Regions from separate parts of the Lentilitoribacter sp. JB5-8 genome, predicted to be linked through region 1. Evidence: predicted binding sites of a transcription regulator. Region 1 holds the regulator's gene; the other holds the start of a gene.
What was found. The regulator HrcA, encoded in region 1, represses chaperone genes, less so after heat shock. The targets are predictions, from matches to a motif close to GTTAGCACTCNCNNNNNGNGAGTGCTAAC.

Region 1 (6,933 bases):
TAGCAAACTGCTGATTGAGCGCTATATTCGCGCTTAGCGGCACGGAAGACAAACACAAGATGGTGATCAATAAAACTAATCTTTGCATAGATTTACACTCCTGGAATTTGCCACATTATAATGAAGTCCGCGACCTCATTGCGGCAGTCAATGTGCCTTCATCAAGATAATCGAGCTCTCCGCCGACCGGCACGCCATGCGCCAATCGCGTGATCTTTACATCCATGCCTGCGAGTTGGTCGGTGATATAGTGAGCTGTTGTTTGCCCCTCAACAGTGGCATTAACTGCAATGACGAGTTCTGCAATTTTTTCATTCGCCACACGATCAACTAGCGCAGCGATTGATAAATCATCCGGACCAATACCATCAAGTGGCGAGAGCGTTCCACCCAATACATGATAGCGCACATTCATAACTTCAGCGCGTTCCAACGCCCATAAATCAGCGACATCTTCCACCACAATAATAGTGGCAGCTTCGCGTCTTGGATCGGTGCAAATTGCACAGGGGCTTGAGGTGTCAATATTGCCGCAAGTTTGACATTCGCAAACTTTATCAAAAGCTTCGCTCATGGCGCCAGCAAGCGGGCCAAGCAACTGATCTTTCTTTTTGATCATATGCAACGCAGCACGGCGTGCTGAACGGGGCCCCAAACCAGGAACCCGCGCTAGAAGTTGAATGAGTTTTTCAATTTCAGGACCTGTTACGCGCTTAGCCATAACAGGTTTTTAGGTGATTCGACGCATTAAGTCGCCAAATTTATACTTGTTTTCGAGCCTAAAATGGCAATTTCATGCCTGGAGGGATTGGTAAGCCCGCTGTGAGCTCAGCCGTTTTTTCAGCCGTCACAGCTTCGGCTTTTCCTTTTGCATCATTAAAAGCTGCAACAATTAAGTCTTCCAAAATCTCAACTTCATCTTCTTTAAAAAGTGAGGGATCAATTGAGAGGCCGAGCATAACACCCTTGCCATTAATTTTTACAGTGACCATACCGCCACCTGAGGTGCCTTCGACTTCAGTGGCAGCAATCTCTTCTTGCATGTCACTCATTTTTTCTTGCATTTCTTTGACTTTACCCATCATGCCCATAAGGTCACGCATAGTCGTCTCCTATCTTATTTGTTATTCGATGATGCTATCATCATCGTGCTCAATCATGTCTGGTGAAATATCACCATCATCTGTTTCTAAAACTGTAAATGCATCATCGTCTTTGACCGAAATGCGCACGTCTGTCACCTTCGCACCGGGGAATTTTGCCAAGATTGCAGCAACATCTTTGTCTTCTTTTGCGTCAGTGACCAGCGCTGCGCGATGCTCGTTGGCAATCTCAGATAACGTTGCACCACCTTCTTCACGGCTAAGCGCAACAATCCACTTTGCACCCGTCCACTTTTGCAATTTATTGATCAGATCACCGGGCAATTGCGGTGAACCATCATCGGTTAAATTGATCTCAAGACGGCCCGGCTCAACTTTGACCAATCTGACATGATTACGGATTTGAATTTTGGTCGCAACATCACGATTTTTATCAGCCAAGGCGACAAGGTCATCAAGCGAATTGATTTGCACTTGGGGCATTTCCGCAGGTTTTGACGGAATATGTTCAGCTTGGTTTTGTGTTATCGGATCTGTATTATCTACCGCTAGAACGGGTCTGTTTTGTTGCGCTGGCGCACCAGTTGCGAGCATTGCAGTTGTGCCGCCGCCATTGCCTTGTGCTGTTACATATTGGCTGGCCACTGCACTGGTCGATGCGCCATTACCACCACCATTTGCAGATGTAGATCCAGGGCCAGAACCGTTATTGCTCATCGGAGCTTGTGAGGATGCGTCTTGATTTTGAACAATTTTCGCTAGGTCCTCCGGCGTCGGCAAATGAGCTGAATGTCCAATTCTGATAAGCGCCATTTCAGCGGTTGCAAACGGGCGGTTTGAACCTGAAACTTCAGTAATTGCTTTGAGCAACATCTGCCATGTGCGTGATAAAATGGGGGTAGCTAGCTTTTGCGCAAATTCTGCACCACGCGTACGTTCAACTTCATTTAACGCAGCATCTTCGCGCGCATCCGGCACGTATTTCATGCGCGTTACCAAATGCGTAAAATCAGCTAAATCCGTTAGAATGACACGCGGATCAGCGCCAGCATCATATTGGCTTTTAAACTCACCTAGCGCTTCGCTAACATCACCCTTCATCAAAAGATCAAACAATGAAGCGATGCGCGTGCGGTCCGCCAATCCAAGCATGGCACGAACCGCTTCTGCTTCAACATGGCCGGACCCATGGGCAATAGCCTGATCCAAGAGCGATAGTCCATCACGCGCCGAACCTTCAGCCGCACGTGCGATCATGGATAAGGATTCCTCATCAATCGTCACGCCTTCTTTGTCGGCAATCATATTGAAATGCGAAGATAGCGCGCCAATTTCTATGCGTCTTAAATCAAAGCGTTGGCAACGCGATAATACGGTGATCGGAACTTTTCGTATTTCAGTTGTCGCAAAAATAAACTTCACATGCTCCGGCGGCTCTTCAAGTGTTTTCAGCAAACCATTAAAGGCCTGAGTTGACAGCATGTGAACCTCATCGATGATATAAACTTTATATCTTGCTGAAACAGGTCGGTAGCGAACCTGTTCAATAATTTCACGAATGTCATCAATACCAGTATGCGAAGCCGCATCCATCTCGATCACATCAACATGTCGCCCATCCATAATAGCTTGGCAATGTTCACCTAATTCAGTGATATCGATCGTTGGTTGGTCTATGCCGTCACGCTCATAATTAAGCGCTCTTGCAAGAATACGAGCCGTGGTGGTTTTGCCAACCCCACGAACACCCGTTAACATCCATGCCTGAGCAATTCGGCCTGTTGAAAACGCATTAGTCAGGGTGCGAACCATTGGTTCTTGACCAATCAGATCAGAAAAATCCTTCGGGCGATATTTCCGGGCTAAAACGCGGTATTCCTGATTATCTTCCAACGGGCGTTACCTGTGATCTTTTACTGTTTCAATATTTAAAAGCGACTTGATCTAACAATAGCAGTGCTTTGTAAAATCAATTGCAAACGGGATATTTTATTCAGCCATCCTACGGCACCAGATAACATCATTCAACTTTTTTGCATCAGACGAGACACAAGTTGAGCTGTGTAATCCACAACTGGAACAACCCTTGAATAATTTAATCGTGTTGGACCAATAATTCCAACCGCGCCTACAACCTTTTCACCCTCATCATGTAAAGGTGCAAACACTAATGATGAGCCGGATAAAGAGAATAATTTGTTCTCAGATCCAATGAAGATACGAACACCTGAACCTTCTTCAGCCAAGTTCATGAGTTCAATTAAGCTTTCTTTTTTCTCGAGATCGTCAAACAACAATCGTAAACGCTCAAGCTCATCATTTGCTGCGACGTTCTCTAACAAATTGGATCGCCCTCTTACGATAATACTTCCCTGGCGTTTATCAGATGTGTTGTCTGCCCAAACAGCTAAACCACGCTCCACCAGATCGCTTGATAGTGTATCCAATTCTCGCCGAATTAAGTTTCTTAATTTTTCAAGCTCACCGCGTACTTCAGAAAAAGTTCGGCCCGCTAGATGTGCATTTAAAAAATTGCTCGCTTCGTTGAGTTGTGAAGATGTTGTACCCGCAGGTAATTCAATCACACGATTTTCAACACGATCTCCACTGCCCACAATCACAGCCAAAGCTTTTGTCGGCTCAAGGCGAATAAATTCAATATGTTTAATTGCACTGTCGTTTTTAGCCGCGATAACAAGCCCTGCACCGCTTGATAAACCAGAGAGCATTTTACTTGCTTCCGTTAGCAAACCTTCAACTGGCTGATCATTGCTAAGTGGGACTTGTTGCTCAATCTGCTCGCGTTCTTCGGGCTGCAGATCACCAACTTGCATGAAGGCATCTACAAAGAACCGCAGGCCACTCTGGGTGGGCAAACGACCTGCGCTTACATGCGGTGAATATATAAGACCCAGTTCTTCAAGGTCACTCATCACATTACGCACAGAAGCCGGTGAAAGTGTCATGGGTAACAAACGCGATAAACTGCGTGAACCTAGCGGCTCGCCGGAACCAAGATAGGTTTCGACAATACTTTTAAAAACTTCACGCGAACGGTCATCCAACTCAGTCAATTTACTTTCGGGTTTCCCCGCTCCTTTGGCGCAAAACGCTTATGCTGATAAATATATAACTATTGCTGTACCAAGCTTCCAGAAAATTCTTTGGAATTTGCCACGCATGGAGCTTTTCCTTTGCAACCTTGTTAAACAAAAGCTAGATAAGCACAAATCAAAATCGCAGCTGAGCACAATTATCAGCATATCAATTGGAGAGTTTCATGAGACCATCAGGCAGAAAAACGGATCAAATGCGCGAGGTCTCATTCGAGCGAGGTTTTTCCAAACACGCGGAAGGCTCTTGCCTGGTAAAATTTGGCGATACGCATGTGTTGGTGACTGCAAGCCTTGAAGATCGTGTTCCACCATGGCTGCGCAATGGCGGTAAAGGCTGGGTTACAGCTGAATATGGCATGTTGCCACGTTCAACAGGCAGCCGCATGCGCCGTGAAGCAAGTTCTGGCAAACAATCGGGCCGTACTCAGGAAATCCAACGTCTTATCGGTCGTTCGCTTCGTGCGGTTGTGGATTTAGAAGCACTTGGTGAGCGCCAAATTTCAATCGACTGCGATGTTATCCAAGCAGATGGTGGCACGCGTACAGCGTCAATTACCGGTGCATGGCTTGCGTTGCGCGACTGCCTGCAATGGATGGAAGATCGCAACATGGTAAAGGTTGATCGCGTTTTAAAAGATCACGTTGCTGCGATCTCTTGCGGTATTTTTGCAGGCCAACCGGTCAGCGATCTTGATTATTTAGAAGATTCATCTGCGGAAACAGATGCCAACTTTGTTATGACGGGGCGTGGAGGCATTGTTGAAATCCAGGGAACTGCGGAAGCTGATCCATTTTCTGAAGAAGAGTTTGCACAACTTATGAGCCTTGCGAAAAACAGCATTTCTGAGCTCGTAGAACTTCAAAAAGCAGCTCTAGAATAAAGCACAGTTACAAAGGCAAAAATTCATGCGCAAATTCGAAGGCGATAAAATTGTTCTCGCCACCCATAATGCGGGAAAGCTTGAAGAGATCCGCGGTTTAATCGGGCCACTTGGTATCGATGTTGTTTCTGCTGGCGAGCTTGGCTTGCCTGAGCCACCAGAAAATGGGGTGACCTTTGAGGAAAATGCAGCAACGAAAGCCGATGCCGCCTCCATGGCTACAGGACTAGTCGCGCTTTCAGATGATTCAGGTATTGTTGTGGATGCATTAGACGGTGCGCCCGGGGTTTACACAGCGGACTGGGCTGAAAAAGAAGATGGCAGTCGCGACTTTGGCATGGCCATGCAAAAAGTTGAAGATGCGCTGTCTGAGGCAAATGCAAGAGAACCTGAGCAACGCACTGCGCGATTTGTCAGCGTTTTGTGCATGAGATGGCCCGATGGTCACCGCGAATATTTCCGCGGAGAAGCGGAAGGCCATCTTATCTGGCCACCTAGAGGAACATCTGGGTTTGGTTATGATCCGGTATTTAAACCCATCGGCTATGACGTCACCTTTGGTGAGATGACGGCAGAAGAAAAACACGGCTGGAAACCAGGTGACGCGGACGCATTATCACATCGGGCACGCGCATTTAAGTTGTTCGCTGAAACCTGCCTCAACGTCTAAGGACTACGCGTTTGTCGGCTGCCATTTATAATTTCCCAATCAACGCAGAACCCGGATTTGGGATTTATCTGCATTGGCCATTTTGTGCAGCCAAATGCCCTTATTGCGATTTTAACTCACATGTTCGGCATCAAAAGGTCGACCAGCCACGCTTTATTGAGGCGTTTAAACGCGAAATTGAACATAACCGCCAAACAACCGGACCACGAGAGGTCACATCTATTTTTATTGGTGGTGGCACGCCATCTTTGATGGACCCTGAAACTGTTGATGAGATATTACAAGCGGTCAAAGACGCATGGACCGTGCCTGATCATATTGAAATCACCATGGAAGCAAATCCATCAAGTGTGGAGGCTTCAAGATTTAAAGGCTATCGACAGGCAGGGGTTAATCGCGTGTCTATGGGTGTGCAAGCGCTCAATGATAAAGATCTGAAGTTTTTGGGTCGGTTACATAACGTCGCAGAAGCCAAGAAAGCCATTTCTCTGGCGCGTGATATTTTCCCGCGGATGTCTTTTGATCTTATCTATGCGCGCCCGCATCAAACTCCCGAAGATTGGGCTGATGAATTGCGCGAAGCGATAGATTTAGCCGCTGATCATTTATCGCTCTATCAGCTCACGATCGAAGAGGGTACGCCGTTTTTTAAGCTGCATGAAGCTGGCAAAATTCCAATGCTGGAAGATAGTCTACAAGCTGAACTTTATGAAGTGACGCAAAAGGTTTGCATAGAAAATGGTATGCCGGCATATGAGGTTTCAAACCATGCGCAACCCGGCGCAGAAAGCCAGCATAACTTAAATTATTGGCGTTACGGCGATTATGTAGGTGTTGGGCCAGGTGCGCATGGGCGCATTTCAACGGGCGGTAAGAAGTTTGCAACGGTTACAGAAAAGCACCCAGAAACCTGGTTGGAACACGTTGAACAGCACGAGCATGGCATCATAGATATTGAACAACTAACGTCTCAGGATCAGGCGGATGAGATGTTGCTTATGGGTCTAAGATTACGCGAAGGCATTGATGTTAGCCGTTGGTCTTCCCTTAGCAATCGAGAATTTGATTCCAATCGAGAGAACAATCTGATCCAATATGGTATGATTGAGCGTATTAATAATAACAGAATAAGATGCACGCCATCGGGTATGATGGTTTTGGAT
Region 2 (6,933 bases), 370 kb from region 1:
AGATCGGAGGCGTGTTTGGTTGGTGCGAAAGCATCAGCGCAACATGGTTCTGATTTATACAAAAAAGTAGCGACTGCGTTTAAATAAGCAAATTCTGTTTGCCAAAAAGAAAGACCGTCTTAAAAAAGACGGCCTCTCATCAGTTCACGACTGAAAATTTTGGTTAGCAACGTTCGGGCGCTGAATTTGCTAACCTTGCAGCCCTGCGGGAGCTACATGCCAGTACGAAAAACTGCGGGTTATTTCGCACTAACAAATATTATTACGATAGCTGATCTTAATTGGATCAGTTGATGGTGTAAATAAATGAGTGAATTGCAAGAATATCAATTAAGATAATGATATTATTGAATAAAATTGTTCATCTTGTCGAGCGGCACATAGGGAAAAATAAAGATGCCATTGATGGATCCACCACCATCTTCATCCAAATCTGACTCGCCAATACAGAAAACGGGTTGTTGTAGTCCAAACTCGCATTCAAGCACTGTGCTATATGTGAAAGGGGTAGATTCCGATGTCACCGTCTCAAAAATCTGAAGAATACTTGCTTGATCTTTTTTCTCATAACAAGCAATGACATTGGATAGGCCGCAATTCATCATATCAACGCCATGAAGTTTTGATGAAATGGGTCCCAGTTTAATTTGGCCAGTATCAGTATCTGCAGACCATTCTTCAATCCGGCAAAAATGCTCCAGTTGTTTACGGCTAAGTTTTGCCTCTCCAAACGAGGTTTGGGCCGCGAAGCGGGCTTGTCTTGACATGACTTTAAACACTGGCACTACTCTCGAACTGAAACATGGGAACATGTATTCAAAGCCCGATCATTCATAGATTGAATGGCGTATTTCGTGAATTTAGAAAATACTATTATCGAGTGCGGCGATCATGCCGCGGCCAGTAAGTTTCAACTATGGCGAATACTGAGAGTGTAATAACTAGTATAAAATGGTTTATCAAGCATAATACGAGCTTACGGTTAATGGTAAACGTTTCATAAAATTGTCTCAAAATGAAACAATGCAGGCATCACGCATAAAAAAAGAGCGGTTCGAAAACCGCTCTCTCTCATATCCGAAATGGAAGGTATGATTTACATCATGCCGCCCATACCGCCCATGCCGCCCATGTCAGGCATTCCGCCTGGAGCTGCAGCAGCGTCTTGTGGAAGTTCAGCGATCATTGCTTCTGTTGTGATCAACAGACCAGCAACTGATGCTGCATCTTGTAGAGCTGTGCGAACAACTTTAACTGGATCAACAATACCCATTGAGATCATGTCGCCAAATTCGCCAGTTTGAGCATTGTAGCCGTGTGTTGCGCTGTCGTTCTCAAGAACCTTACCAACAACAACTGAAGCTTCGTCACCAGCATTGTCAGCGATCTGACGAGCAGGTGCTTGTAGTGCGCGACGAACGATGTTGATACCAGCATCTTGGTCAGCATTTGCGCCAGTTGAAGTGATAGCAGCAGAAGCACGAAGAAGTGCGATACCACCACCAGGAACGATACCTTCTTGAACAGCAGCACGTGTTGCGTTCAATGCATCGTCAACGCGGTCTTTACGTTCTTTAACTTCGATCTCAGTTGAACCACCAACGCGGATAACTGCAACACCGCCAGCTAGTTTAGCAAGACGCTCTTGTAGTTTTTCTTTGTCGTAGTCAGAAGAAGTTTCTTCGATCTGAGCTTTGATCTGAGCCACACGGCCTTCGATCTCAGCTTTTTGACCAGCACCGTCAACAATTGTTGTTGCTTCTTTAGTGATGTTTACGCGTTTTGCAGTACCCATCATGTCCAAAGTAACGTTTTCAAGCTTGATGCCAACATCTTCAGAAATCACTTGGCCACCAGTTAGGATAGCGATGTCTTCAAGCATTGCTTTACGACGATCACCAAAGCCTGGAGCTTTAACAGCAGCAATTTTCAAACCACCACGTAGTTTGTTAACAACGAGCGTTGCAAGAGCTTCGCCTTCGATGTCTTCTGCAATGATAAGAAGTGGTTTTGATGTCTGAACAACAGCTTCAAGAACAGGAAGCATTGCTTGTAGGTTAGACAATTTTTTCTCGTGAAGAAGAATGTAACAATCTTCAAGTTCAGCGATCATTTTCTCTGTGTTAGTCACAAAGTATGGAGACAAGTAACCGCGGTCGAACTGCATGCCTTCAACAACTTCAAGCTCTGATTCAGCAGTTTTTGCTTCTTCAACAGTGATAACGCCTTCGTTGCCAACTTTCTGCATAGCTTCAGCGATATCTTCACCGATTTGGCTCTCGCCGTTTGCAGAAATTGTACCAACTTGTGCAACTTCTTCAGAAGTTTTAATCGGCTTAGCTGCACCTTGTAGTGCTGCGATAACTTCAGAAACAGCAAGGTCTACACCGCGCTTAAGATCCATTGGGTTCATGCCAGCAGCAACAGCTTTTGCGCCTTCACGAACGATTGCTTGACCAAGAACAGTCGCAGTTGTTGTACCGTCACCAGCTACATCGTTTGTTTTAGAAGCAACTTCGCGCAGCATTTGTGCGCCCATGTTTTCGAACTTATCTTCAAGTTCGATTTCTTTTGCAACTGAAACACCATCTTTTGTGATGCGTGGAGCGCCAAATGATTTGTCGATAACAACGTTACGACCTTTTGGTCCAAGTGTAACTTTTACAGCATTTGCAAGAATATCAACGCCATTAAGCATTTTCTCGCGAGCTGAACGGCCAAATTTTACGTCTTTAGCAGCCATGTTTTTTCTCCTTGGGGCGGTTCCTCAATTATTCGGGAAGGGCCCTAGATTTAACTAAATTGGATGTGTGTTTATCTTGTGAGATTAACCCAAGATACCCATGATGTCGGATTCTTTCATGATCAAAAGCTCTTCACCACCAAGTGAAACTTCTGTGCCTGACCATTTGCCGAACAACACTTTGTCGCCAGCTTTAACTTCAAGCGCAACAAGAGCACCTTTGTCGTCACGTGCGCCAGCGCCTACAGCGACAACTTCACCTTCAGATGGTTTTTCTTTTGCTGTATCTGGGATAATAATACCACCAGCAGTCTTTTCTTCTGACTCAACGCGGCGTACAACAACGCGGTCACCTAGTGGGCGGAAATCAATATTTGCCATTTTTATAACCTAATCTCTCATTACTGGAGTGGACTTAATATTCCAAAATTTTTGGTTTGTTAGCACTCGCCATAGGAGAGTGCTAAGCGATGTTGATCTAGTGTGTGGAGACTATAATGTCAAGATAATGGAATGAATCTTTTCCTATTAATTTCACAAATCCAATCAGGCTCATAAAAGCCATTCCAAAATAGAGTAACAAGATGAGACGATTAAACGATAAGATCTGCGTTGTAACAGGTGCCGCACAGGGAATAGGGAAATCTATTGCGCAACAATTTGCGTCCGAGGGTGCGCGCGTTGTGTTGACGGATAAGAATGTTGATGATGGCAATAAAGTTGCACAAGAGCTGAATTGCGATTTTGTAAAGCTCGATGTGTCATCAGAACAGGACTGGGATAGCTTTGCTGAAAAATTTAGTGAGATAGACGTTCTTGTCAATAATGCTGGCATCACGGGTTTTGAAAATGGCTTTAAAGCACATGACCCTGAAAATGCCAGCTTGCAGGACTGGCGCGAGGTCCACGCAACCAATCTAGATGGTACTTTTTTGGGGTGTCGCTATGCAATTGGTGCGATGAAGCGCAAGGGGGAAGGCTCAATTATCAATATGTCTTCCAGATCAGGCTTGGTGGGGATCCCCGCCGCCGCAGCATATGCATCCTCAAAAGCTGCAATTCGTAACCACACCAAATCTGTTGCCTTATATTGCGCACAAATCAAAACCAAAATCAGATGTAATTCCATCCATCCAGCGGCTGTTTTAACCCCGATATGGGAGCCCATGTTGGGAGAAGGTGAAGACAGGCAAAAAAATATGGATGCACTGGTTGCGGATACACCGCTTAAGCGTTTTGCTATGCCAGATGAAGTGGCAGCAATGGCAACGTATCTTGCCAGTGATGAAGCTGCATACGTCACAGGATCGGAGTTTAACATCGATGGTGGATTGCTTGCGGGAAGCGCTGCAACACCTGGATAAAAATAATTTGAAGTCTGCTGAGAGTTCATTTCCGCTCAATTATAATCTTTATGCTTGAGTTTATTCTTCTCTTGCTTCAAGACATGGCAATAATTTTGTTGCGATAATGGAGACAGCCTCTTGCTTAAAAAACTGGATAATCTTGATGGTTTATATGACAATTATGATGTCATATTAAGCGATGTATGGGGCGTGCTTCATAACGGCGTATCGGCTTATAAAAATGCATATGAAGCACTAAAAAGCGCGCGCGAAGCCGGAAAAACAGTGGTGCTTATCACCAACTCTCCTCGCAGAAAGCAAGGAGTGGTGTCACAACTTGATATGTTGGGCATCAAGTCCGATTGCTATGATGACATTATTACGTCTGGTGAATTGACGAGAAATTTGATCAAGCAAGCACCAAAGAAGGTGTTTTTTCTTGGTCCGGATCGTGATTTGTCGCTGCTTGATGGTTTAGATGTGGAGCGCGTTGATCAAGATCAAGCACAATCGATTGTTTGCACCGGCTTTTTTGATGATGAAGTGGAAAAGCCAGAGGATTACATGGATATGCTGCAATCATTTGTAGCGCGTGGAATTCCATTTATTTGCGCAAACCCTGATTTAATCGTGGAACGCGGTGAGCGCATGATCCCTTGTGCTGGCGCAATTGCTGCGCTTTATAAACAAATGGGTGGCGAAGTTTTCGTTGCTGGTAAACCGCATAAACCGATGTATAAAGCAGCGCTTGAGATCGCTCAAAAGGTAAGAGGTGATATTAGTTCCGATCGCGTTATCGCAATTGGTGATGGTATGCCAACTGATGTGCGCGGCGCATTAAATTACGGATTAGATCTATTATTTGTCGCCCATGGTATCCATATCAATCAATATAGGAGCGATGAAGTTCCGGGGGGTATTGATGATTTCAAGCTTTCAGGGTTTCTTGCAAAGGAAGGTGTTCGTCCAAACTACTGGATGGAATGGATTAAATAATTGAGTGCGGGGAAATTGAAAATCAATCGTTTTCAAGGTGGGCAAGCTTTAGGCGCGGGTTTGCGCGGTGGTGTTGTTGCAATCGGCAATTTTGATGGCGTGCATCGTGGGCACCAATCCGTATTAGATCGGGCGCTGGAAATTGCCAATGAGAATAATGTACCGGCGCTGGTGATGACGTTTGAACCGCATCCACGTGCGGTGTTTACCCCCGAAAACGCACCATTTCGCATCTCTCCAGCGCCTTTAAAGGCAAACTTACTCGATAAATTGGGTTTTAACGCAGTTATAGAACAGGCTTTCGATAAAGGTTTTGCCAGCAATTCAGCGCAGGATTTTATCGATAATATCCTCGTTAAACAATTTGGTGTCTCACACGTCGTCACTGGCTTTGACTTTCATTTCGGAAAAGGTCGCGAAGGTGGTCCGGCATTTTTGATGCAGGCCGGAGAGGAGTGTGGATTTGGTGTTACTTTGGTGGATGCATTTAGAGATGAAAATGCCGATGTGGTCTCATCCAGCAGAATTCGACAATTGCTGGTAGATGGAGAATTAGGTGAAGCAAATGCTTTGCTGGGTTATCGCTTTACCGTTGAGGGTGAGATCGTCAAAGGACGCCAGCTAGGTCGCGAGTTGGGCTATCCAACAGCAAATATGGTTTTACATCAGGAAAATGGTCTCAAACCAGGGATCTATGCAGTTAAATTCCGCGATGGTGATGGAAAACTACGCGATGGTGTCGCAAGTTTTGGTGTGCGTCCTACCGTTGAGGATGATGGTGCGCCTATTCTCGAAACATTCGTATTTGATTTCACAGGCGATTTATATGGCCAAAATTGTCAGGTGCATCTCGTCTCTTACCTGCGTGAAGAACAAAAATTTGATGATTTGGACAGCCTTGTTGTGCAGATGAAATTAGATGATGCAGAGGCAAGAGAAGTTTTATTGCATTCCAAGCCTATAAGTGAATTAGACCAAGCGGTGTGCTTTAATGCCTAAAAGTAAGTCTAAACTTACATTAATTACCGGTGCCACATCTGGTATTGGGCTTCAGCTTACAAAACGTTTGGTTTTAACCGATGACTTGGTGGTTATTGGCCGAAAATCTGAAGTCGAAGTGCATGCACTTATTTCGGATAAAATACAATATATTCAAACGGATATATCAGATCCTGCGCGAGCAACCGAGGCGGTAGTTTCTAGTTTGAAAGATATGCAGATTGAAAAGATTGATCGTGTCATTCACTGCGCTGGTACCGGGGTCTATAGATCACCGGAACAAGAAACGTCAGAAGAAATTGATCTAAATGTAAGTGTTAACTTACTATTTCCGGTTCTTTTAACCAGAGCATTAGTATCGCAAATTGAAGCCGCGGAGGGCAAAGTTGTTTTAATCGGATCTGTTGCGCATAAAGGCTCGCCGAAAATGGCTTCTTATGCTGCATCAAAAGCAGGGCTTGCAGGGTTTGCAAGATCATTAGAAGCTGAATGGCGCAATAAGATCGATGTTCAGGTAATTCATCCGGGTCCGACGCTCACGCCTATGCTGGAAAAAGCTGGTTACAAAGTTGGTAAAGAAGGTCGGCTATTCCTTTCGCCTGAGACCATGGCGCAAGAAATTATCAAAGTAATGGCTACAAACAAAAAAACAGCGACAATATTCTTGGGTGCGAAGATCAAAAGCCTGTTTCACAGAAAGCAATCCGCATGAAGAACTGGAAACATGCATTGGTTACAGGAACAGGGCAGGGCATCGGAAAAGCGCTTTGCCTACGACTTCTTGATGAAGGTGTTAAAGTATCCTCCATTGATCGAGATTCAATAAAATGGGATCATAAAAACAAAGAT

Region 2: a site for HrcA is predicted at 3,183-3,211, ahead of groES (co-chaperone GroES). Genes of this name have one in related genera too.

Annotation. Positions count from the first base shown of each region.
Region 1 covers NZ_CM146332.1:856,985-863,917, reverse strand. The annotation lists gene ACZ1GZ_RS04150 (lytic murein transglycosylase) at 1-88, opposite strand, end outside; gene recR (recombination mediator RecR) at 116-721, opposite strand; gene ACZ1GZ_RS04140 (YbaB/EbfC family nucleoid-associated protein) at 780-1,103, opposite strand; gene ACZ1GZ_RS04135 (DNA polymerase III subunit gamma/tau) at 1,125-2,996, opposite strand; gene hrcA (heat-inducible transcriptional repressor HrcA) at 3,128-4,177, opposite strand; gene rph (ribonuclease PH) at 4,384-5,100, shown strand; gene ACZ1GZ_RS04120 (non-canonical purine NTP pyrophosphatase) at 5,126-5,770, shown strand; gene hemW (radical SAM family heme chaperone HemW) at 5,782-6,933, shown strand, end outside.
Region 2 covers NZ_CM146332.1:1,222,272-1,229,204, forward strand. The annotation lists gene hisG (ATP phosphoribosyltransferase) at 1-87, shown strand, start outside; gene ACZ1GZ_RS05835 (hypothetical protein) at 345-767, opposite strand; gene groL (chaperonin GroEL) at 1,097-2,743, opposite strand; gene groES (co-chaperone GroES) at 2,828-3,124, opposite strand; gene ACZ1GZ_RS05850 (SDR family oxidoreductase) at 3,328-4,107, shown strand; gene ACZ1GZ_RS05855 (TIGR01459 family HAD-type hydrolase) at 4,228-5,085, shown strand; gene ACZ1GZ_RS05860 (bifunctional riboflavin kinase/FAD synthetase) at 5,086-6,084, shown strand; gene ACZ1GZ_RS05865 (SDR family NAD(P)-dependent oxidoreductase) at 6,077-6,796, shown strand; gene ACZ1GZ_RS05870 (SDR family NAD(P)-dependent oxidoreductase) at 6,793-6,933, shown strand, end outside.